One region of the Nonomuraea sp. NPDC050783 genome, then DNA from elsewhere that is predicted to be linked to it. Evidence: riboswitches for the same ligand, from Rfam matches in the RefSeq annotation. Region 1 holds a riboswitch; the other holds the start of a gene.
The links. A riboswitch is a leader RNA that binds a small molecule or an ion and turns the genes downstream of it on or off. The one in region 1 is predicted to bind S-adenosylmethionine.
Positions count from the first base shown of each region.

Region 1 (4,737 bases):
ACTGTCACTCCTCGCTCGCTCGCCGCCGGGGCGAGGGGCGCCATTCAAGCCGCGAAGTCGCGTCACCGGCAAGGCGATCGCCGGATTCCTGCCACAAGTGGCGCGATTCCCTCTCTTGAGCCGATGAGTGCGGTCTCACCGATCCCTCGCGGGCACAGCGGCGGTCTTCATACCGGGAGCGCCGGATCGGCGGGCATGACCCGCCCGATCCACGAACGCTCTCCCCAGCCAGGCGGTGATCACCGCCGGTGACACCCCTACGCCTCAAGAGATGAGGATCCACCCCACATGAAGATCAGCCTGTACCTGCCCACGGGACTCATGCACGAGCTCGGCGGCCAGACCGACGCCGTGGCGGCCTTCGAGACGCTGGCCGAGCTGGCGCGGGCGGCCGAGGAGACCGGCTACGCGTCGGTCTGGGCACCGGACCACTTCGTCACGCTCCCGCCGGCTCCCAGCTTCGTGTTCGAGAACTGGACGACGCTGACCGCGCTGGCCCGCGACACCAGCCGCGTACGCCTCGGCCAACTGGTCACCGGGAACAGCTACCGCCATCCCGCCCTGCAGGCCAAGATGGCCTCGACCCTCGACGTGATCTCCCGCGGCCGCTTCACCTTCGGCATCGGCGCCGGTTGGTACGAGGACGAGTACCGCTCCTACGGCTACGAGTACCCGGACGGGCCGGACAGGCTGCGCCGCCTGCGCGAGGCCGTGCAGATCATCCAGTCCATGTGGACCGAGACGAGGACCACTTTCGAGGGCACCTACTACCAGGTACGAGACGCCATCAACGAGCCCAAGGGCGTGCAGTCCCCCCGCGTGCCGATGATGATCGCCGGCGCCGGCGAGAAGGTCACGCTGAAACTGGTGGCCCAGTACGGCGACGCCTGCAACATCATGGCCTCCCCGGACGAGCTCAAGCGCAAGTACGGCGTCCTGCGCGACCACTGCGATGCGGTGGGCCGGGACTTCGGCCAGATCGTGCGCACGGCGTCGTCGTACTGCATCATGGCCGACACCGACGAGCGGGCGCGTGCCGCCGTGCCCCCGTGGGCGCCCGCCGTCTTCCCCGGCGACCTCGGCTCCTACGGCCTGGTCGGCACCCCGGACACGATCCGCGAGCGCCTGGCCGCCTACGAGGACGCCGGTGTCCAGGAGCTCATCGTCAGCTTCCACGAGGCGCTGGACCCCAATGTCGTCCGCCGCTTCGCCTCGGAGTTCCTGTATCCGGCGGCGGGGGGTGGTCACGCGTTCATGCGGTGACATCGCCGGGGGCGTGATGTCGAATTCCGGCGTCCACGGGAGTCTTTACCCCGACGCCGCCGCACCGGCGGGCGACGGGAGAAAGGATTCCGGCATGGAGTACGCACTGCTGATCTACGGCGACGAGAAGGTCTGGGCCGCGCAGACCGAGGACGAGCTGCGCGAGCTGGCCGCGCGGCACGAACGCTTCGTCCGCATGCTGGACGAGCGTGGGGCCATGCGCGGCGGCAGGGAGCTGGCGCCGGTGAGCGCGGCGACCACGCTGAGGCGCCGGGGCGAGGACGTGAGCGTCACCGACGGCCCGTTCGCCGAGACCGCCGAGGTGCTGGGCGGCTTCTACCTGATCGAGGCGGCCGACCTGGACGAGGCGATGGAGCTGGCGGCCCGGATGCCCGAGGGCGTGGTCGAGATCCGGCCGGTCGTGCCGGTGCGGGAGAGTGCGGGCTGAACGCTCACGACGCGGTCGAGCAGGCCTACCGGGAGCACTGGTCGGGCCTGCTCGCGATGTTGCTGGCCCGGCTGCGCCGCTTCGACGTGGCCGAGGACGGCCTGCAGGACGCCTTCGTCGAAGCCGCGCGGACCTGGCCCGAGCGGGGCGTGCCCGGCCGCCCGCAGGCGTGGCTGGCCAGGACCGCCTACCGGCGGGCGCTGGACCGGCTGCGCCGCGAGGAGGGCGACCGGCGGCGGCTGCCGCTGCTGGTGACCGGACCGGCGCCCGCGGTGGAGGGCGCCGCCCCGGACACCATCGCCGACGAGCGGCTGCGGCTGCTGTTCGCCTGCTGTCACCCGGCGCTGTCGGCCGACGCGCGGGCGGCGTTGATGTTGCGGTTCGGGGCGGGGCTGAGCACGGCGGAGATCGCCCGCCTGTTCCTGGTGCCCGAGCCGACGATGTACGCCAGGCTGACCCGGGCCAAGGCCAAGATCGCGCAGTCCGGCATCCCGCTGCGTCGGCCGGACCCCGGCGACCTGCCCGGGCGGCTCGACGTCATGCTGAAGGCCGTCTACCTGCTGTTCGCCGAGGGCTACCGGCCCGGCGCGGGCCCCGGCCACCAGCGGCCCCGGCTGGCCGAGGAGGCGATCCGGCTCGGCTACCTGCTCGGCGAGCTGCTGCCGGGGCAGGAGGACGTCCTCGCCCTGCTGGCGCTGATGATCCTGCAGCACGCCAGGCGCGGGGCCCGCTCGGACGGCGAGGGCCGCCTGGTCATGCTGCCCGACCAGGACCGCTCCCGGTGGCGGCTCGACGAGATCGGCCGTGGCCTGGACCTGCTGAGCAGGCTGGGCACGGCGGCGTCCGGCGAGTACCACCTCCAGGCGCTGATCGCCGCCGAGCACAGCACGACGGGCGCCACCGACTGGCCGCGCGTCGCCCGGCTGTACGCCGAGCTGGAACGCCGTACCGGCTCACCGGTCGTGCGGCTCAACCGGGCGGTCGCGGTGGCCGAGGCGGGGTCGCCGGAGGCGGCGCTGAGCCTCATCGAGGGCCTGGAGCGGGTCATGCCGGCCAACCACCTGGTTCCCGCGGTGCGGGCCGAGCTGTTGTGGAGGCTGGACCGGCGCGAGGAGGCGGTGGCCGCGTTCGACGCCGCCCTGGGGCTGGTCCGTACCGATGCCGAACGCGCCCATCTGGGGCGGCGGCGGGCCACCTGCCTGAACACCGCGGGGTGACCCGGCGGACGGCGGCGGCGCCTTCATCGCGCGGTGCGGGGCCCGGGCGCGGGCACCCGGGTGAACTGCCAGACGTTGACGCGCCCGCGCAGGCCGGGCACGAGGCTGCGCCAGGCCGGGTCGAAGGGCAGCTCGGCGTCGGCGAGCAGCCGCGGCCCCGTCCAGCTCGGGTGCCTCGCCAGGGACGGGTCCAGGACGGCGGCGGCGGTGGTGCGGACCCGATGGGCGCTGGAATGGGCGAGGATCAGCCGGAGGGCGTCCAGGCCGTCCTCGCCGCCGCCGTCGTGGAGATGGCGCTGGTCGGCCGGCACCTGGGGCAGCAGCGCGGCCGGGCGTTGCGGCGGGTTGACCGCCAGGAGGTGGGCGCTCATCGGGGCGAGCAGGCGCCAGTCGGCCTCCCACAGCGTCAGCCGCTCCCGTGCCCCGGGCCCGAGGAGGGCGACGACGTTGCGGGCGGTGTCGGCGAGCGCGGCCGCGTCGTGGTCCTGGGCGATCACGTGCCGGGCCCCGGCGGCCAGGGCGGCCAGGGTGACCAGGCCCGCTCCGCAGCCCGCGTCCACGACGACATGGTCGCGGCTGTCGCGCATGGTCGAGGCGAGGAGGGCGGAGAAGGCCGACGGCCGGTGCACGCCCGGGCCGGCTTCCAGCTTCCGGCCCACGGCGGCCCAGTAGCCGATGGACCCGCCGTCCTTTCCGGGTGCCCGTCCCGCGGGTCCGGGGCACGGGGCGCCGTGGTCGGGAACGTCAAGGCACGTGCTCATGGAGACTCCCTCATCGTCTCCTGGCATTGGCACCTTTCCCGGGGGATCTCCGCCGGGGAGGTTGCCGGACCGTCGCGGGGCCAGGTCCCTCGGGTCCTCTGGATGATCGACGGGCGCAGATCCTGCCAGGTCACGCCGCACGCCGTCAAACGCCGCGCCACGCCCCGGCACGCCCCGCCGCGCTCCGGCAGGCCGGGGCGGCCATTCGGCCGGCGCGGCCCGGCGCGGGCCGAACGAAGTTCAGGCGCGATCGGCGCAGCGGCCTCCTTTCCGGCCGAACGTTCGCCGGGAAGCCCCGGCTGCCGGTCACCTGGCTAGGTTTCTGGGCGTTTCCGTCCCGCTCATCATGAAGGCGAGTCCCGCATGGCCCTGCCCACGAAACTGGTCGTCGTCATCCGTGCCGACCTGCCGCACGCGTGGGCGGTGAACGCCGCCGCCGTGCTGGGCCTGAGCCTGGGCGTACGGCTGCCCGGCCCGCCGCCGGAGGACGCCAAGGACGCCTCGGGCGGCCTGCACGCCGGGCTGGACCCGCATCCGGTGCCCGTGCTGAGCGGCACGCCAGGGGAGCTGCGCGAGCTGCACCGGACGGCCCGCGCCCGGGAGGACCTGGTCGCCGTGGGCTTCAACGAGGTGGCGCGGCGGGCCCGCGACTACGACGACTACCTCACCGCGCTCGCCGCCACCCCCGGCGAGGAGGTCGAGTACGTCGCGGTCGGGCTGCTCGGCCCGCGCAACCGGGTCACCGCGCTGACCAAGCACCTGCCGCTGCACGGCGCCCCGGCGCGGCGGCCGTCCGGATCCGGCGCGGGCGGCGCAAGGAGGGGGGACCTGTTCCCCGCGGGCGGCCACGATCGCCGGTTCGGCGGGCCCGCGACCGGCGACGAGCGGCGCCTCCTGCTGGACATGCTGCGGGCCCAGCGCGAGACCCTGCGGCTGAAGTGCGCGGGGGTGCCGGCGGAGCTGGCGCGCCGCTCGGTCGAGCCCTCGACGCTGTCGCTGCTGGGGCTGGTGCGGCACCTGGCCGACGTGGAGCGCCGCTGGTTCCGGC
Region 1 covers NZ_JBFAHK010000036.1:36,810-41,546, reverse strand. The annotation lists gene AB0H75_RS46505 (pyridoxamine 5'-phosphate oxidase family protein) at 1-2, opposite strand, end outside; gene AB0H75_RS46500 (LLM class F420-dependent oxidoreductase) at 289-1,263, shown strand; gene AB0H75_RS46495 (YciI family protein) at 1,358-1,711, shown strand; gene AB0H75_RS46490 (RNA polymerase sigma factor) at 1,708-2,928, shown strand; gene AB0H75_RS46485 (50S ribosomal protein L11 methyltransferase) at 2,952-3,689, opposite strand; SAM riboswitch class I at 3,697-3,798, opposite strand; gene AB0H75_RS46480 (DUF664 domain-containing protein) at 4,053-4,737, shown strand, end outside.

Region 2 (4,737 bases), on a different contig from region 1:
CCGCCCGTCGAGCTGGCCGGCGCCGATCCGCGCGGCTATCTCGGGGCGCTGGCCAGGGCGTCGGAGGAGGGCGAGCTCATCGACCCGGCCGGCCTCGGCGGCTTCGGCTGGCTCGAACAGCGCCGCTGACCCCCGGCGCCCTGGAGTCCCCGTCAGGCGGGGACGGCGGTGAGGTTCAGGGCGCTCAGGCCGCGGATGACGTAGCCGGGCTTCCACTCCGGCTCCTCGCGCGGCTCCAGGGCCGCCGTGCGGTCCAGCAGCGCGCCGAACGACTCCATCAGCTCGATGCGGGCCAGCGGCGCCCCCAGGCAGAAGTGGATGCCGGCGCCGAAGGAGATGTGCGGGTTGTCGGCGCGGCCCACGTCCAGCCGGTCCGGGTCCTCGAACACGGCCGGGTCCCGGTTGGCCGAGCCGAACAGCAGCGCCACCTCCGACCCGCGCGGGATGCGCACGCCGTGGACCTCGATGTCCTCCAGCACCCATCGCTCGAACATCTGCAGCGGCGTGTCCCAGCGCAGCAGCTCCTCCACGGCGGTGGGCAGCAGCGAGCGGTCGGCGCGCAGCCGCGCCAGCTCGGCCGGGTTGCGCAGCAGCGCCCACCAGCCGTTGCCGGTGACGTTCACGGTGGCCTCGTGCCCGGCGTTGAGCAGCAGCACGCAGGTGCCGACCAGCTCGTCCTCGGTCAGCTCGGGGATGCGGGCGAGGGCGCTGATCAGGTCCTCGCCGGGCGCGGCGCGGCGGGCGCGGGCCAGGGACCTGAGGTAGCCGGCGAACTCCTCGGCCGCGCGGACGGCGGTGTGCTGGGCCTCGGGGGACGGGTTCAGCTCGTACATGCCGCAGATGTCGGCCGACCAGGGGCGCAGCAGGTGGCGGTCGGACTCGGGCACGCCGAGCATCTCGGCGATCACCGTGACCGGCAGCGGCTCGGCGACCTCGGCGAGCAGGTCGCCGCCGCCCTTCTCCACGAACGCGTCCGCGAGGCCGCCCGCGATGGCCCGCACCCGCGGCCGCAGGGACTCGACCATGCGCGGCGTGAACGCCTTGGACACCAGCCGGCGCAGCCTGGTGTGCACCGGCGGCTCGACGTCCAGCATGCCCGCCCTGATCACCCGCCAGAACGGCTCCTGGAACTCCGGCTCCGGCGGCCTGCCGAACTCCTCGTGCGTGGCCACGTGCAGGTAGGACCGCCCCAGGCGGCGGTCCCTGAGCAGGGCGTTGACGTCCGCGTGGCGGGGGACGAGCCACTGGTCGGTGGGCTCGAAGTAGCGAACGGGCGCCTCGCGCCGCAGCTCGTCGTAGACCCCGTACGGGTGAGCTACGAAATCCGGATTCCAAGGATCAAAGCGCACTATTTCATCTTAGGAGCCTCCCCCTCCTGCTCAGGAGCCCCTTCGACCTGCTTGCCGTGCCGGCTGCGCACCCGGATGTTGAGCAGCTCCACGATCACCGAGAACGCCATCGCGAAGTAGATGTAACCCTTCGGGATGTGCTGGTCGAGGCCCTCGGCCACCAGCACCACGCCGATCAGCACCAGGAACGACAGCGCCAGCATCTTGATGGTCGGATGGCCGTCCACGAAGCGGCTGATCGGCCCGGAGGCGAACAACATCACCGCCACCGCCACCACGACCGCCGCGATCATCACGCCGAGCTGGTCCACCATGCCCACCGCAGTGATCACCGAGTCCAGCGAGAACACCACGTCCAGCACCATGATCTGCACGATCACCGAGGCGAAGGAGGCCGCGGCGGCCTGCTTGCCGTCCTTGCCGTGCGCGGGCTCCATGCTGTGGTGGATCTCCGTGACGCTCTTGCCGAGCAGGAACAGGCCGCCGAGCAGCAGGATCAGGTCCCGTCCCGAGATCTCCTGGCCGAGGACCGTGAACAGCGGCTCGGTGAGCCGCACCACCCACGACAGGGCGAGCAGCAGGAGCAGCCGGCTGACCAGGGCCGCGGCCAGGCCGAGCACGCGGGCCCGGTCGCGCTGCTCGGGAGGCAGCTTCCCGGCCAGGATGGAGATGAAGATGATGTTGTCGATCCCCAGCACGATCTCCAGGGCGACCAGGGTGAAGAAACCGATCCAGATCTGCGGATCGGTCACCCAATCCAGCATCCGAACACCTCCATGACGCGTTGGCCGGCCTTCCAGGGCACTGAACTTCCAGGCACTGAACGTCCGGGCACTGACTTTTCGGACACAACGAGCCGGGCTCCGGATAAGTTCGCGGACTTGCGTATCGCCGTGGGGCGTCGGTTATAGTGCGGGACGTAGGTCATGAGCGCCAGCGACAAGCCCCGGCTAGCTGGCCGGCAACCCTCGCGTCCGCGGCGGGGTGCCCCGGGTGAAGACCTGGTCCGTCACGAGGTGTGGCGGGCAAGCGCGGGCTCCGTGGTCGCCTCCAGGGGTCCGATGACCCTTGAGGAGTTGTGCCGTGTCCACGCTGACGATCTTCACCGGCGACGCCGTCCCCGCCCAGACCCCCGCCCCCTCCCCCTTCCCCGCTCCCGGGAGCGGGCGGGCCGTGCCCGCCGTGGTCGGCGCCGACCTGGAGGTGCCGGTCAAGGGCGGCAGGCTGGTCCGCTACGCCAACCTCGACTACGCCGCCAGCGCGCCCTGTCTGGAGCCGGTCAGCGCCGCCGTCGCCGCCGCGCTCCCGGCCTACTCCAGCGTCCACCGGGGCGCGGGCTACGCCTCCCAGCTCACCACCGCCCGGTACGAGCAGGCCCGCCACACCGTCCGGGCGTTCGTCGGCGCCCGCCCCGGCGACGCGGTGATCTTCACCCGCAACACCACCGACGCCACCAACCTGCTGGCCCGCTGCCTGCCCGCCGGCACCACCGTCGTGGTCTTCGACACCGAGCACCACGCCTCGCTGCTGCCCTGGCCGGACGCCGTCCGCCTGGCCCCGCCCGCCTTCCCCGGCGAGGCCGTCCGCGCCGCCGACCGGGCCCTGGCCGCCATCGACGGGCCGAAGCTGCTCGTCGTCACCGCCGCCTCCAACGTCACCGGCGAGCTGTGGCCGATCGCCGCCCTCGCCCACATCGCGCACCGGCACGGGGCGCGCATCCTGGTGGACGCCGCGCAGTTCGTCCCGCACCGGCAGCTCAACCTGACCGCACTCGACCTGGACTACGTGGCCTTCTCCGGGCACAAGCTGTACGCGCCGTTCGGCGCCGGAGCGCTGGTGGGGCGCGGCGACTGGCTGGCCGGCGGGGAGCCGTACCTGAAGGGCGGGGGCGCGGTGCGCGCGGTCGGGGATGACGCCGAGTGGCACGACGACCCCGAGCCGCGCCACGAGGCCGGCACCCCCAACGTGCTGGGCGCGATCGCCCTGGCCGCCGCCTGCGACGCGCTCACCGCCACCGGGTGGACGGCGCTGGTGCGCGAGGAGGAGCGGCTGCTCGCGCGGCTGCGCGCCGGGCTGGCCTCGATCGAGGGGGTACGCGAGCTGTCGCTGTGGGGGGAGGACCACCCGCGGGTGGGCATCGTGTCGTTCACCGTCGCCGGGCGGCCGGCGCGCGAGGTGGCCGAGGTGCTGTCCGGCGAGTACGGCATCGGGGTGCGCGACGGGAAGTTCTGCGCGCACCCGTTCGTCCGGCACCTGCTGGGCACGGCCGACGGCGGCTGCGAGGACGGCACGGCGTCGGCCGTGCGGGCCTCCATCGGCATCGGCACCACGCAGGAGCACGTGGACCGGCTGGTCGAGGCGCTGCGGGACATCGCCTCCCGCTGAGCGCCCCGGGCGCGGCCCCGGGCACGAGGGGCGGGCGTCGGGCGTTCAGCGGTTCGGCGGCCTGCGGTGCTCGGGCTGGTCGTCGGCGACCAGGGCGTCGATGTCGCGCCGGTCCTCGTCGCTGAGACCGCCCGCGCCTGATGTCCCCGGGCCGGGCGTGCCCGCGCCGGGCGTCCTCGTGCCGGGCGCCCGCGTGCCCGAAGCGGGCGTTCCCGAAGCGGGCGTGCCCGAAGCGGGCGTTCCCGAAGCGGGCGTGCCCGGAGCGGGGGCGGCAGGCTGCCGGGGGATCTCCGGCGGCTCGGCGGGCTCCTGGGGCTCGGCCGGCGTCAGCGGCCCTCCGGCGTGCCGCCCGCGGCTGCCCATCCCGGCCCCGGCCGAGGTCCCCGCGATCCCGGCCCCGGTTCCGGGCGTGTCGTAGGCCGTTCCGTGGGCCGTTCCGTGGGTCGTGTCGTCGTACGCCGTATCGTACGCCGTGTCCCGGGACGTGCCGGTGGGCGGGGTCTCGATGCGGTCGTCCACGGACCCGGCGTGCCGGCGGGCCAGCTCGTCGGCGGCCCGCCGTTCCCCCCGCCGCCGGAAGATCGCCCCGAACAGCCCGTCCAGCCCGATCCGCCCGCCGCCGAGCGCCAGGAACAGCAGGCTCAGCGCGCCCAGCGCGGCCGCCAGCTCCCACCCGCCGTTGCCGACCATGACGCCCTTGTTCCAGTGGAAGAAGGCGATCGCGCCGAGCATGTTGAGCAGCAGAAGCAGCCCCACCGGCCGCACCAGCAGCCCGAGGATCAGGAAGATGCCGCCGACGGTCTCGACGACGGTGGCGAACCCGGCGGCGAGGCCGGGCATCGGGATCCCCATCTCCCGGAACATCCCCGTCGTCGCCCCGAGCCCGCCCTGCCACTTCTGCAGGCCGTGCGCCAGGAAGATCACGCCGGTCACCACCCGGGCGATCAGGGCCGCCACATCGAACACAACTCTCTTCATGGTGTTTTCTCCCCCCGTCCTCCGC
Region 2 covers NZ_JBFAHK010000005.1:408,238-412,974, forward strand. The annotation lists gene AB0H75_RS16490 (SAM-dependent methyltransferase) at 1-129, shown strand, start outside; gene AB0H75_RS16495 (cytochrome P450) at 153-1,349, opposite strand; gene AB0H75_RS16500 (TerC family protein) at 1,349-2,113, opposite strand; SAM riboswitch class IV at 2,272-2,387, shown strand; gene AB0H75_RS16505 (aminotransferase class V-fold PLP-dependent enzyme) at 2,523-3,734, shown strand; gene AB0H75_RS16510 (DoxX family membrane protein) at 3,780-4,712, opposite strand.
Region 2: it holds a riboswitch for S-adenosylmethionine, as region 1 does, so the genes downstream of both, AB0H75_RS16505 (aminotransferase class V-fold PLP-dependent enzyme) here and AB0H75_RS46485 (50S ribosomal protein L11 methyltransferase) in region 1, are expected to answer to the same signal.